DNA from 2 places in the Paraburkholderia sp. EB58 genome. Region 2 is predicted to be linked to the other one. Evidence: riboswitches for the same ligand, from Rfam matches in the RefSeq annotation. Region 2 holds a riboswitch; the other holds the start of a gene.
What was found. A riboswitch is a leader RNA that binds a small molecule or an ion and turns the genes downstream of it on or off. The one in region 2 is predicted to bind glycine.

Region 1: linked by a shared signal. The riboswitch ahead of gcvT (glycine cleavage system aminomethyltransferase GcvT) and the one ahead of P3T40_RS14895 (D-amino acid dehydrogenase) in region 2 are both predicted to bind glycine.

The regions. Positions count from the first base shown of each region.
Region 1 is NZ_JBNDMQ010000002.1:351,957-359,218, reverse strand. Features, by position in the region: gene P3T40_RS04255 (c-type cytochrome) at 1-96, shown strand, start outside; gene P3T40_RS04250 (UvrD-helicase domain-containing protein) at 238-2,322, opposite strand; gene P3T40_RS04245 (oxidoreductase) at 2,567-3,619, shown strand; gene P3T40_RS04240 (hypothetical protein) at 3,803-4,153, shown strand; glycine riboswitch at 4,295-4,397, shown strand; glycine riboswitch at 4,446-4,597, shown strand; gene gcvT (glycine cleavage system aminomethyltransferase GcvT) at 4,681-5,799, shown strand; gene gcvH (glycine cleavage system protein GcvH) at 5,866-6,246, shown strand; gene gcvP (aminomethyl-transferring glycine dehydrogenase) at 6,322-7,262, shown strand, end outside.
Region 2 is NZ_JBNDMQ010000009.1:27,448-34,709, forward strand. Features, by position in the region: gene speB (agmatinase) at 1-331, shown strand, start outside; gene P3T40_RS14885 (MFS transporter) at 357-1,640, opposite strand; gene P3T40_RS14890 (MarR family winged helix-turn-helix transcriptional regulator) at 1,637-2,170, opposite strand; gene P3T40_RS14895 (D-amino acid dehydrogenase) at 2,296-3,519, opposite strand; glycine riboswitch at 3,561-3,674, opposite strand; gene P3T40_RS14900 (LysR substrate-binding domain-containing protein) at 4,007-4,933, shown strand; gene P3T40_RS14905 (hypothetical protein) at 4,997-5,176, shown strand; gene P3T40_RS14910 (nuclear transport factor 2 family protein) at 5,224-5,625, shown strand; gene P3T40_RS14915 (SDR family oxidoreductase) at 5,684-6,439, shown strand; gene P3T40_RS14920 (NADPH-dependent F420 reductase) at 6,534-7,151, shown strand; gene P3T40_RS14925 (MFS transporter) at 7,155-7,262, shown strand, end outside.

The DNA of each region.
Region 1 (7,262 bases), on a different contig from region 2:
CACGGCAAGGGCGCGATGCCGCCCAAGGGCGGGTCGAACGCGTCGGATGCGGACGTGAAGGCCGCCGTCGATTACATGGTCAGCGCGGCGAAATAAACACCAACCCCGCTTCATTTCGTAGCTGGAAAACAAAAATCCCTGCACCGTGGCAACACGGGCAGGGATTTTTTACGTGCTAATAACGGGCGATAGGCCAGCAGGCGGCGGCAAAGGCGTAACGCCAAGCCCAGCCACCAATCAAGGCTTCTGCAACAACGCCTTCAAACTCGCGAGCCGATCCTTCGGCGACATCGGTGCCTCTTCCGCCGTCGGCGGCGGTGCCTCGTCCAAACCCATTTCGGGAATAAATCGCGACGGCTCGCACACTACCGTCTCCCGCGCGCGCTTCCTCTTCTTGCACCAGTTCAGGTGCAGACTGCGCTGCGCGCGCGTAATCGCCACGTACATCAGCCGGCGTTCTTCTTCGATGCGCGCGTCGTCGATCGGCGCGTCGTCCGAGCCGCCGCGGTGCGGCATGATGCCTTCCTCGACGCCCACCAGAAACACGTGCGGATACTCGAGTCCCTTCGACGCATGCACCGTCGAAAGCCGCACCGCATCCGGATCTTCTTCCTTGCCTTCGAGCATCGACATCAGCGCGACCGTCTGGATCAGGCCGAGCAGGTTCTTGCCGGTATCCGCGAGACCATCGGCGTTGTCATAGCCAGTGACCTCGGACCCCGCCGCCGGCTCAGGCTTGGTGCCCTTGCGCTTCAACCACTCGATAAACTCCAGCACGTTCTGCCATTTCGACTGCGCCTGGCGCTCGTCGAACGCGTCGTACAGGTAGGCCTCGTAGTGGATCGCGTCCATCAGGTCGTTGAGCACCTCGGAGGCGGGATCCTTGTCCGCGCGGTCGGTCAGGCGCTGCATGAAATCGCAGAAGGTGCGCAGCGGCTCAACCTGACGCGCCGACAACCGCGCCTCGATGCCGCCCATATACACCGCCTCGAACAGCGACACCTTCGCCTGACCCGCGAACGACCCGAGCGCTTCGAGCGTCGTATTGCCCACACCACGCCGCGGCGTGGTGATCGCGCGAATGAACGCAGGATCGTCGTCGGCATTGGCGATCAGGCGCAGATACGCGCAGATATCCTTGATCTCGGCCTTGTCGAAGAACGACTGGCCGCCCGACAGCACATATGGAATCCGCTCGCGCCGCAGCACCTGTTCGAAGATGCGCGCCTGGAAATTGCCGCGGTACAGGATCGCGTAGTCGCGGAACTGCGCGCGCCGCTCGAACTTGTGCGCGGACAATCGGAACACGACGGATTCGGCTTCGTGCTCTTCGTCATTGCAGCCGGTCACGGTGATCGTGTCGCCCATACCGTGCTCGGACCACAGCTTCTTCTCGAACAGCTTCGGGTTGTTCGCAATCACGTTGTTCGCGGCGGTCAGGATGCGCACCGTCGACCGGTAGTTTTGCTCGAGCTTGATCAGATGCAGCTTCGGGAAGTCCTTGCTGAGCTGGCCCAGGTTCTCGAGCGTCGCACCGCGCCAGCCGTAGATGGCCTGGTCGTCGTCGCCCACCGCCGTGAATGCCGCGCGCGGCCCGGCGAGCAGCTTCACGAGTTCGTACTGGCACGCATTCGTGTCCTGATACTCGTCGATCAGCAGATAGCGCAGTTTGTTTTGCCAGCGCTCGCGCACCTGCTCGTTCTTCGCGAAGAGCTCGGCGGGCACGCGGATCAGATCGTCAAAATCCACCGCCTGATACGCGTGCAGCGTCGCCACGTAATTACGGTAGACGATTGCCGCCTGATGTTCATCCTCATTGGCGGCAATCGCAATCGCCTCTTCGGGCATGATCATGCCGTTCTTCCACAGCGAGATGATCGACTGGATCTTGCGGATGAACCCCTTATCCGTCGAGCCGACCTGTTCCTGGATCATGCCGAAGCAGTCGTCCGAATCCATGATCGAGAACTGCGGCTTCAGGCCGACGTGCTCAGCCTCCTGACGCAGGATCTGCACGCCGAGCGAGTGGAAGGTACACACCGTCAACTGATTGACCGGCACCTTGCGGCCTTCCTTGCCGGGCGTGGTCAGCGTCTTGCCTTCGAGCAGCTTGCCGACACGCTCGCGCATTTCCGCCGCCGCCTTGTTCGTGAAGGTCACGGCGGCGATATGGCGCGGCTCGAAGCCTTTGACTTCGATCAGGTGCGCAATCTTTTGCGTAATCACGCGCGTCTTGCCACTGCCCGCGCCGGCAAGCACGAGACAGGGACCATCGAGATAGCGCACCGCTTCGTTTTGGGCGGGGTTCAGGCCTGCGGACATCGTCTGTGGATGGGGTCTTACGGTTGAGAGGGGAAGTGCGGCGGCAGGTCGGCTGAGCCGATTCGCGCGAGAGGAGCGATGTTAACACGAAGCCCGCACCGCCCTCGCGAGCGCCGCGCCGCGTGCCGCCCTAAATTGCCAACCGAGCTGCGGGAACAAGCGCCGCGCGGGACATGCCACAATTAGAGGCCGCGCGCCGCCGCCGCGGTGGCAAAGCGGCGCGCCTTTTTTGCAGGAAACTCACATGTCTGCACCGCTGAAAACAGGATTGATGGGTTACGGTTTCGCTGGCGCAACCTTCCATGCACCGGTGATCGAACATTGCGGCCGGGCCACCGTCGCAGCGATTGCCACCAGCAAGGCCGAGCAGGCCAGCGCCGACTATCCGCGCGCCACCGTCGTGCCCGATCTCGAGGCTCTCCTTGCCCTCGACGACATCCAGTGCGTCGTGATCGCGACGCCGAACGACACCCACTTCGAACTGGCCAAACGCACGCTCGAAGCGGGCAAACACGTGGTGGTCGACAAGCCGGTCACGCTGACGGCCACAGAGGCCATGACGCTCGCCAATCTGGCACTGGCGCGCCGCCTCACCTTCGCGCCGTTTCACAACCGTCGCTGGGACGGCGATTTCCTCACCGTCCGCGATCTGCTCGCGAGCGGCGAGTTGGGCCGCGTCACCCACTACGAATCGCACTTCGACCGCTTCCGTCCCGATGTGCGGCCGCGCTGGCGCGAGGAAGCGTCGCGTGGCGGCGGCCTGCTGTTCGATCTCGGGCCGCATCTGATCGACCAGGCGCTCGCGCTTTTCGGCACCCCGGTCACCGTGTCGGCCACCGTCAAGACGTATCGCGACGGGGGCGGCGCGCCTGATTACGTGCATCTGCAACTTGGCTATGAGGGCCTCGAAGTCGTGCTGCACGCCAGCGCTCTCACCGCGCTGGCGCCGCCGCGCTTCGCAATGGACGGCACGCGCGGCAGCTACGTCAAACGCGAACTGGACACCCAGGAAGATCAATTGAAGGCCGGTCTGCGGCCGGGTGACGCCGGTTTCGGTGGCGGCAACGCGGCTGGCCTCCTGCGCGTACTGGACGCCAACAATCAGGAAGTCGAGCGCACTTTGCCCACTCGCGACGGTGACTACGTCGGCTTCTATCAGGCCCTCGCCGCCACGATCCTGGATGGCGACCGCTTCCCGGTTAGCCCGCAGGACGCCGTCGACGTCATGACGATCATCGAACTGGCCGCGCGCAGCGAAGAGGAAGGCCAGCGTCTGCCGTTCGAACGCATTCGTTGAGATCGCCGCGCAAGTCACCTTAAATCTCGGCTTACATGACGGTAACCTCTGGCAACAGTTCCGAAAGGAACGCTCCGTTACAATATGTTGCTGAGTTCAGGTCATCGGGTGGCACGGCTTGGCCGTTGCTATCCGGTATCGATCTGACCATCGATCAAGAAAAGACGACGACAAGGAGTTGGTATGCAACGTTTCATCCGTGCGCTGGCTGGCTGCGCGCTGGTTTCTTCGCTGGCGGCCTGCGTGGTGACGCAGCCGCAAGCACCGGCACCGCATCCGGACGCACACGAAATTGCCGTACAGCGTCTCAGGCAGGTTGACGGCCGTGCCGACAACCTGAGCCGCCGCATCGACGCTCACGTCAACGCAGGCGCATATCCGCCCCCGCAAGGTGGCGCACTGCATCATCGCCTCGACGTGATCCGTCAGGAAGCGCACGACATGGCTGCACAACATGGCGGCGGCCTGTCCGGTGACGAACAGCGCGTGCTGAATCAGGAACTCGACGGCGCAGCTCACGCGATCGGCGAGTAATCCTCTCAGCAATCTGCCGTCTCGGTACAAGCGCGGGGGTCGCTCCTCGCGCTTTTTTTTGGCGTGCGCGGTGTGCATTGCACCACCCCGCCTTCCTCCGAAGCCTCCATTTGACAAGCCTCCGGGCCTCGCGTACATTCGCCGCACGCGTCGGGAGAGCGCGCTGGCTGCTGTTGTTTTCGCAGGCCGCGCCGCCGAAGGGGCACACCCGCAAACTCTCAGGCAAAAGGACCGACTGCGTCGAAGAACCCGTCTGATACCGGCATGTTCCGGGCTTCCATCAGGCACCGGTTTTTCGCACTCTGGAGAGCGGCAGTAGCCACCGGCATCGAACGTCATCGAGCCAGGCAGGCTGCCCACCGAAGGGGCGCGCGTTTCGCCGTGACGGCTTGCAAAAGCTCACGGCAGCGCAATCTCTCAGGTATCGAGGACAGAGGGGTCATGCAAGGCATCGCTCGCAGGCATTCCGGCCGCGAGGGATCAAGCCGCATGGCCTTTTTTGTTTCGCGAGATTGCCTGAGGCCCTGATGAACGAACTCAAACACACCCCGCTTAACGCCACCCATCGCGCGCTGAACGCCCGTATGGTCGATTTCGGCGGCTGGGACATGCCCGTCAACTACGGCTCGCAGATCGACGAACATCGCGCCGTGCGTACCGACGCCGGCATGTTCGACGTGTCGCACATGTGCGTCGTCGATTTCAAAGGCGAGCGCGTGCGCGCCTTCTTCGAACACGCGATTGCCAACAACGTCGGCAAACTGCAGACGCCGGGCCGCGCGCTCTACTCCTGCCTACTAAACCCGAACGGCGGCGTGATCGACGATCTGATCGTCTATTACTTCAGCGAAGATCATTTCCGTCTGGTCGTCAATGCCGGCACCGCCGAAAAAGACGTCGCCTGGTTCGGCAAGCTGAACGCCGAAGGCAACTACGGCCTCACCATCACGCCGCGCCGCGATCTGGCGATTGTCGCAGTCCAAGGCCCGAACGCCCGCGACAAAGTCTGGCAAGTCGCGCCGTCCAGCCGCACCTCGACCGAACTGCTCAAGCCGTTTAACGCCGCCATCGTCGACAACACGCCGTTCGGCGAGTTGATGATCGCCCGCACCGGCTACACCGGCGAAGACGGTTTTGAAGTCGTGTTGCCGGCCACTTCCGTCTGCGAGTTCTGGGACGCATTGGTGCGCCAAGGCGTGCGCCCAGCCGGGCTCGGTGCGCGCGACACGTTGCGTCTCGAAGCCGGCATGAACCTCTACGGCCAGGACATGGACGACAATGTCTCGCCGCTGGACGCCGGTCTCGCCTGGACGGTTGATCTGACTTCGCCGCGCGATTTTGTCGGCAAGTCGAAGCTCGAAGCGGACGGTTGCCAGTGCGCGTTCGTCGGCCTGATCCTGCAGAAGGAAAACGGCAAGGCGGGCGGCGTGCTGCGCGCCCATCAGAAGGTCGTCACGCCGCACGGCGACGGTGAAATCACCAGCGGCACGTTCTCGCCGACCATGCAGGAATCCATCGCCTTCGCCCGCGTGCCGAAGGAAGTGAAACCCGGCGATATCGTTCACGTGCAAATCCGTGATAAAGCCCTTCCCGCAAGCGTGGTAAAACTGCCATTCGTGCGCAACGGCAAGGTGCTTGCTGCTTAAGCCATACCGTCGCGTACGCGCCCACACTTTTAAGTCATTCCCGAACACACCGCATAGGAGCATCCGATGAGCATCCCGGCCGATCTGAAATACACCGAATCGCACGAATGGGTCCGCACCGAAGCAGACGGCACGCTGACGGTCGGCATCACCGACCACGCGCAAGAAGCGCTCGGCGACATCGTCTTTTTCGAAGTCCAGGAACTGGGCAAGACCGTCAGCGCAGGCGACACCGTCGCGGTCATCGAATCCGTGAAAGCCGCTTCCGATATCTACGCGCCGGTTTCGGGCGAAATCATCGAAGCGAACACAGCCGTGGCCGACACGCCGGACTCCGTCAACAGCGCGCCGTATGACAGTTGGCTGTTCAAGATCAAGCCGGCAGCGGGCGCAACGCAAGAACGCCTGATCGACGCCGACGCGTACAGCAAGTCCATCGGCGAGTAAGTTATTTCAAACCCGCTTTAACCGTCAGGTGCGGCGTCCGACGAACGCGGACGGCCGCACCACCAGGAACACCCCATGAAGCTCGAACACCCGGATCGTCTGATGAACCGCACTCCTCTCTCGCTCGCCGCGCTCGAAGTGCATGACGCCTTCGCCGAACGGCACATCGGCCCGGATTCGGCCGACCAGCAAGCGATGCTCGAAGCCCTCGGCTTCGCGTCGCGCGCCGCGCTGATCGACGCCGTGATTCCGAAGACGATCCGCCGCAGCGAAGCGCTGCCGCTCGGCCCCTTCGCGCAACCGAAGAGCGAAGCCGAAGCACTCGCCGCGCTGCGCGAACTGGCGGACAAGAACCAGGTGTTCCGCTCGTATATCGGGCAGGGCTATTACAACGCGCACACCCCGACGGTGATCCTGCGCAACGTGCTCGAAAACCCCGCGTGGTACACGGCTTACACGCCGTATCAGCCGGAAATCTCGCAAGGCCGTCTCGAAGCGCTGCTGAACTTCCAGCAGATGATCATCGACCTGACGGGCCTCGCCATCTCCAACGCATCGCTGCTCGACGAGGCCACCGCCGCCGCCGAGGCGATGACGCTGCTGCAACGCGTGGGCAAGCCGAAGTCGAACGTGTTCTACGTAGCCGACGACGTGCTGCCGCAAACCATCGAAGTGGTGAAGACACGCGCCACGCCGGTGGGCATCGAAGTGAAGGTCGGTCCGGCTGCGGGCGCTGCCAGCGCCAACGCCTTCGGCGTGCTGCTGCAATATCCGGGCGTGAACGGCGACGTGCGCGACTACCGCGCGCTGGCTGAAGCCATCCACGCAGCGGGCGGCCATGTGGTGGTCGCCGCCGATCTGCTCGCCCTCACCGTGCTTACCCCTCCGGGCGAATGGGGCGCGGACGTGGCCGTCGGCAACACGCAGCGCTTCGGCGTGCCGGTTGGTTTCGGCGGCCCGCACGCGGCGTACCTCGCCGTGCGCGACGAATTCAAGCGGCAAATGCCGGGCCGTCT
Region 2 (7,262 bases):
TGCCGCGTGGGTGCACGAGCACGGCACGCGGGCGGCGGTGGAGCGGATCATGTCGATTGTCGGCGAACGTCCCACGTATCTGACCTTCGATATAGATTGCCTCGATCCGGCCTTTGCGCCGGGCACGGGCACACCGGTGGCCGGTGGCTTGTCGTCCGCTCAAGGGCTCGCCATCGTGCGTGGCCTGGGTGGCGTGAACCTGATTGGCGCGGACGTCGTCGAAGTGGCCCCCGCCTATGACCATAGCGAGATCACAGCGATCGCAGCGGCGCACATTGCGTGCGATGTGCTGTGCCTTTGGCGGCAGCGCAAGGTAGCCGGCACGCGTTGATGTTGTAGAAGCGGTGCAACCGGCGTTAGCTCGCGGAGGACGCTTCGCGAGGCTGACGCCGGCCTTCGAGCAGGCCAAGCGTATAGATGGCGAGCGCGCCACTTGCGAGCGCGAGTTGCCACATCAGCATGTCGCTGCCGAGTGCATTCATTGCGAAGCCGGCGAACAACGGGCCAGCAATCGAGCTGATCGTGAAGGTTAGCGAAACCAGCCGCATGTTGCGCGTCAACGCGGCTTTGTCACCGCTTGCGGCGGAAAACATCCCCAGCGTGATAAATGCGCTATTCATTCCGCCAAGCAACACTGCGCTTGCAGATAGTAGCCACGACGCGGGCGCGGCCAACGCAAACGAAACGACTGCGAGGGCGCTTGTTGCAGCGCAGACGACGACCGCGGCAGCGAGACTGGCGCGCTGGGCGAACCAGCCAACAGGAAACTGCAGCGCCATTCCTCCGATACCGAAGCAGGTGAGCAGGGTCGCTGTTTGCGTCGGATTGAGCCCACGTCCCTCTGCAAATAGCGGAAAGAGACCGTAGAGCGCGCCATCGCCAAGACCACCGAACGCCACCACGACCATGCCGAGACAGACAAGCGGGCCGATTGCCGTGGCCTTGGTGGCCCTGGTACGGTTGACAGCGGAGCGCCGGGCGGACAATTGAGGTTGCGACGTTTGCTTCTGTCCTTGCGCCGTAGTTAGAACGTGCTGATCCGGCTGGAAATAGCCTGAGGAGCGTGAAGCGGTACGGCCGCTCGGGTCGGAAGCGGTCAGCCATAGCGGAATCGCAGCGGCGAACGTGAACGCGGCCCCCGCGACAAAAGTGATCACGCCGTCGACTGCATACCAAGCAGAGAGCGCGGGCCCGATCACGCCGGCCGCCGCGATCAGCGCTTCATGAATACCGACTACCCGGCCGCTCGCTTGCGCGGGCACGAGGCGATAAAGCCAGGTTTCATTGGCAATCCAGCGCAGGCCGATGCCGAGTCCGGTCAGCATGCCGGGGATCAGCCACCAGGGCCACGCAAGCCAGCCTATGGTCGCGAACGCGCCGATACTCGCGGCAAGCCCTAGCGTAACGGTCGCCTTTGCGCCGATTCGCTCTGCCAGATGAGGCGCCGCCAGCAGTCCCGCCACCATGCCGGCCCACTGCGCAGCGGAAAACAAACCGGCGCGCGGCGCATCGAGGCCGTGATGCGCCAGCCAAACCGGCAACACCATAAAGCCCATCCCGAACTGACCGATCTGCGCCAGCGCGGACACGGCGGTCAGCGCACCAATCGCATGCCAGCGCACGGGCGTGGCGGAAGTCATGAGTCGCTCCGCTCGGGCATCGGCAAGCCCTGTTCGCGGCATTCAACCGGGCAGCCTGCTTTGAGGCAGGGGCCGTCGTCGCACAAGCGACATAACTGCATCGCATGCGCGGGGTCGCGGGTTTCATGCCAGAGAATCTTGATCAACAGGTCTTCAAACACGGCGCGCTCGTCGTCATCGAGTCGGCCCACCACGCGCTGCAGCATACGTTCGCGCGCCGTCTGCATGCGCTTCGCTTCGCGCCGGCCTGCGGCAGTCAAAGCGAGCGCCACGGCGCGTTTGTCGGCACCGGGCTTCTTCTCGATCAGACCCGCCTCAACGAGACCCGCCACCGCGCGGACTGCCGCCGGATGCGATAGATCGACTGCATCGCGCAACACTTCAATAGACGAATCCGGGTATTGGCCGACTGCATTGAGCATCGCGCGCGCCGTGGCGCCAGCGAGCGCGGCCACGGTGTTCTGCGCGTTCATCTCATCTGTCACCAGCAGGGCGAGCACGCCGAGCAGGTTTTCTGTGCGCTGCGTCATGGCTATGTCTCAATGTGTGCAGTCTGCATATATGCATGATGCACATATCTAGGCGACGATGCAAATTTATTTTTGACGCGCCGGCGCAGCTTGAAGCCACCGCTTAAGACCGCCGCTTAAGCCCGCTATGCGCGTGTCGCCGCAATTACATCGGCCACGCCCGCCGCGGTCGCCGCTGAAAGCGTCCAGCCAAGATGTCCGTGTCCCGTGTTATAGAACACGCCGGGCAAGCGGCCTTTGCCGACCTTCGGCAACATGCTGGGCAGCATCGGACGCAAACCGGCCCACGGGATGACGCGTGACGTATTCACCTGTGGAAAACAGCGGCGCGTCCATTCAGTGAGCGGAGCAATCCGCTCGGCGCGGATATCGCGATTGAAGCCGTTGATTTCGGCCGTGCCGGCCACGCGAAAACGGTCGGTGCCAAGGCGGCTCGTGACGATCTTCGCGCTGTCGTCGAGCAGGCTGACCCAGGGCGCGCCTTGCTGGCTCGCGGCGTCATCGAGGCAGACGGTGATCGAGTAGCCTTTGACGGGGTAGATGTTGACGCGGTCGCCGAGCATCGATGCAAATGCGCGGCTCTTGACCCCGGCGCAGACGACGATCTGCGCAAACGTCTGCTGAAAAGGCTCGCCCGCTTGCGTCGCGGCGACGCTGAAGGTTCCGGCGGGGTCGCGTGTGATCGAGTTGATCTCCGTGTCGTAGCGGAATTCGACGCCGTGACGCTCGCACGCCTGCGCGAGGCCGCGCGTGAACTTGTGGATGTCGCCGGTCGAATCGGATGGCGTGAAAAAGCCGCCGTGAAAGGTGCCGTCGAGCGCCGGCTCGATTTGGCGGATTTCGGCCACGCTTACCGGGTTGCGATCGAGTCCGCCTTCGTTCAGCAGCGTATTCACCTTCGCGGCCGCATCGAATTCCTTGCGAGTCTTGTAGACATGCAGAATGCCGCGCGTTTCCAGATCGAAATCAATCTGCTCGCGCGCTGCAATCGAAAACAGATGCGCGCGCGCGGCAATCGCCAGCCGCACGGTTTCGATGGTGTTCGCACGATAGTTCGGTATTTGCCGCAGAAATTCGCCCATCCACGAGTACTTGTGCCAGCTCGGCAGCGGATTGAGCAGCAACGGCGCATCGCGAGTCAGCATCCAGCGGAGGCCTTTGACGATCGTGGCGGTGCTGTTCCAGACCTCGGCGTTGCTGACCGACAACTGGCCGCCGTTGGCGAATGAAGTTTCCATCGCGGCATAGCGGTGGCGTTCAAACACCGTAACGTTGAAGCCGCGTTGCGCGAGGGCGTAAGCAGTCGTGACGCCGGTAATGCCGGCGCCAATAATGGCGATGCGTGACATGTCATGGTCCAGAGTGAGTGAGCAGGGCCGTTTCCGGCTTCCATGCCCCATCTGTCCATGTACCTGAGAGTTTCTTTCTGCGCGCATCCCGTTGCCGGGTGGGCGGAAATCCCCTTCGGTGGGCGCGTAAAGCGCCGCTCTCCAGATGTTCCGGCTGGGCGGTCCTTGTGCCTGAGAGTTTCCGGGGCGGTTGCTCCGTCGGCGCCGTCAGCGCATTGCTGCGTGACAGTCTCTCCCGCGACAGCGTGTAGAACGGCGTAACGGTAGCTGTTGGCAATAAATCCGGCAAGCGTTTTTTTCGTGGTTGCGCTTTTTTCCTCGCGCGTTTCTCCCGTCTAACGACACGTTCGAAGCGCGTGTGCCGGGCCGCTGCGGCGCTGTCAGGCGACTGCGCGACCGTGGCTTTACTCGCCGCTTATTTGCAGATTACGCATCAATCGTATAACCTTGCTCAGGTTCGCCCGCCCAAATCCAACCATCGGCCACCGTGAAGGACATCCTCTCCCTCAAGCTCTACACGCGCGTCGCGCGGCTCGGCAGTTTCTCGGCGGCTTCGCGCGAATTCGGGCTGTCGCAATCGCAGGTGTCGCGCATCATCGCCGACCTGGAGAGCGACCTCGGTGCGCGCCTGCTCACGCGTACAACGCGCGCGGTCGTGCTGACTGATGCGGGCGCCGAGTTTTTGTCGCGTCTCGATCCGATCCTCATGGCGCTCGAAGATGCGGAGCAGAGCGTGCGCGAAGGCAGCGAACTGCGCGGCATTTTGCGCATGAGCATGCCGAGCAGCATCGCGATCCGCCACGTCATCCCGCGTGTCGCGCCTTTTCTGGCGCGTCATCCGGAACTGCGGCTACACGTGTTGCTGGGCGACCGCCCGCAGGATCTCGTCAAGGACGCGGTGGATGTCGCCATCCGCCTCGGGCGTCTCGTGGATTCAAGCGCCACGGCCACGCTGATCACGCAGATTCAGCGTGTGATCGTCGCGTCGCCTGACTACATTGAACGCCACGGCGCGCCGGTAACGCCTGATGAGTTGACACAACATCGCATCGTTGGCGGACCGGCGTCAGTGGTCCCCGCCGGATGGAGGTTTGCGCGTGCGGGCGAGGAGGTGGTGGTCGATCTGGAAGCGATTTTCTCGACCGACGAGAATGAGGGCGCGGTCGCTGCTGCGGCGGCGGGAATCGGCATCACTTCGACCAGCGAATGGGCTTGCCGCCGCGAACTGGATGAGGGCTCGCTCGTCAGGCTGCTGGTCGACTGGAAGACCGCCGACATCCCTGTGCACGCGTACTTTCCAATGGGCCGGGCAACCCGCGCCGCGGGACGCGCGGTTGTCGAGCATCTTATGGCCGAATTCAGGCGCGGACAGTACGCCGCCTCGCCATCTATGCATCCCATACATAAGACATAGCAGAAACGGATGGCTACCGCCGTTGGCGGCGCACTGTTATCTTTCCCTTCATGACGCAACCGGTTGATCGAGGCCGGGCTTGCCGACAAGTTGGCGTTCGGGCGCCCCTATATTGCCAACCCAGATCTGGTGGAACGGCTTGCCACGGGTGCGCCGCTGGCCGAGTTCGACTGGCACACGGTGTATGGGTCGGGTCCGCAAGGCTATTCCGACTATCCCGCGCTCCGCCTCGCCAATGCTTGACCAACATCGAGCGGCGATTTGATTCATTCACTTTCATCGAGACTGACATGAGCAAAACGACACCGGAACAGAACAAGGCCCTCGTCCTCGAGGCATTCGATACGCTTTTCAACAAGCGCGACTATGCGGCTGCCGAACGCTTCTGGTCGGATCGCTACATTCAGCATAGCGCGCATATTGCGCCGGGACGTGAAGGCCTGTTTGCACTGATCCGCTCGGCGCCCCACACGTTGCGCTACGAGAACCAGCTCATTGTGGCCGAAGGCGACTACGTGATCGCACACGGCCGCTTCTCGGGAAACGGCAGACCAGCCGCGTGGATCGCAGCGGACGTCGTACGCTTTGAAGACGGCAAGCTCGCCGAACACTGGGACGTGCTGCAAGACGAAGCAACTCAGGCGCAATCCGTAAGCGGCCTGCCGATGTTCGGCGACCGGTTCCCAGGTTAAGCACTAACGCATTCATTTCCGTAACACTAACCCTTGCAATATCACTAAGGACTCCGTCATGAAACTCAGCGGAAACACGATCTTTATTACGGGCGGCGGTTCGGGCATTGGCCGTGGACTGGCCGAGGCACTGCACCAGCGTGGCAACAAGGTGATCATCGCCGGACGCCGGCGTAGTCATCTCGACGAGGTGGTGGCCGCAAACCCCGGCATGGCGGCCATCGAGCTGGACATTACCGATGCCGCAGGCATCGAGCGAGTAGCGGCACAGCTGATCAAGGACTATCCCGATCTCAATGTGGTGATCAATAACGCGGGCATCATGCAGCCGGACACTTCCGCCGGCCGGGTCGACGATGCGCTGATGGTCTCCACCATCACGACCAACCTGATGGGGCCGATCCGTATGACGTCCGCGCTGATCGACCATCTCAAGACGAAGAACGATGCCGTGGTCGCCTATACCAGTTCGGTACTGGCGTTCGTGCCGCTGGCCGTGACGGCGGTGTATTCGTCGACCAAGGCGGCGTTGCACTCGTACGTCATGTCGCAACGCTTCATGCTGCGCGATACCACCGTGCGTGTACTCGAAATCGCGCCGCCGTGGGTGCGCACCGATCTGATGAACAGCCGCGAAGCCGAGCAGGCTATGCCGCTGGATGTGTATATCGATGAAACCATCGCCGTTCTCGGGACCGACTCGAGCGAGGTTCTGGTCGAAGGCGCCAAGCTGTTCCGCGGCAACCCCGGTCCGGGTGAGCATGATTTTGTGCACGGCTTTAACGCACAAATGGTGGAAGTGTTCTCGGGGTGAGCTAACGGATTTTAAGGGACCGCGGTTAGCCATAGAAATTAAGCATTGCTTATTTAATAGAATGAAGCCAAAGAAGGCTGCTGGAGAAACGTAAATGAACGAGCTGAAGATCTCGATACTCGGCACCGGCGACATGGGCGGCGCGATCGCCACGGCGCTCAGCCGCAGGACGCGCCACTCGCTACGGCTGCGCGGGGCGCAGCCTGGCAGCACGTCGGCGCTCAGGTTGATCGACGCGCTCGGCGTGACGGAAGCGTCGAAGGAGGACTTTCTCGCCAGCGATATCGTATTCGTCGTCGTACCGGCGGCGTCGATCGAGGAGGCGGCCGCCTTCTTGAACGGTTATCAAGGCATCGTGGTAGCAGTATCCGTATCGGGCAGCGTCGGACGGGATGGCCTGCCAAGTTCCGCTGAGCGCATTGCAACGGCACTGCCCGAGGCCACCGTGGTGAGCGCGTTTACGTCGATCTGGTCCAACGTCATTCGCGAGCCGGGTACGTCAGGCAAGACCAGTGTATTCGTCAGCTCGGACGACGATAACGCGAAAGAAGTAGTGTCGCGCCTCGCGACGGAACTCGGATTCGAGCCGATCAATGGCGGTGCGCTCTCGATGGCACTTTACGCCGAGGTGATGGGCATGTTCGCCGTGCGTCTTGCAATGGACTCAGGCTACGGCCGCACGATCAGTTTTCATGCTTTCAACGCCGGGTGACCAATGACCCAATCTATCGAGGCGCCGACCCACTCAGCCGCTCCTGTCGCAACCGGAAAGGCCCCTGGCGCCCTCTATTGGCTAGCGCTTGGAACATTTGCTGTCGGAACT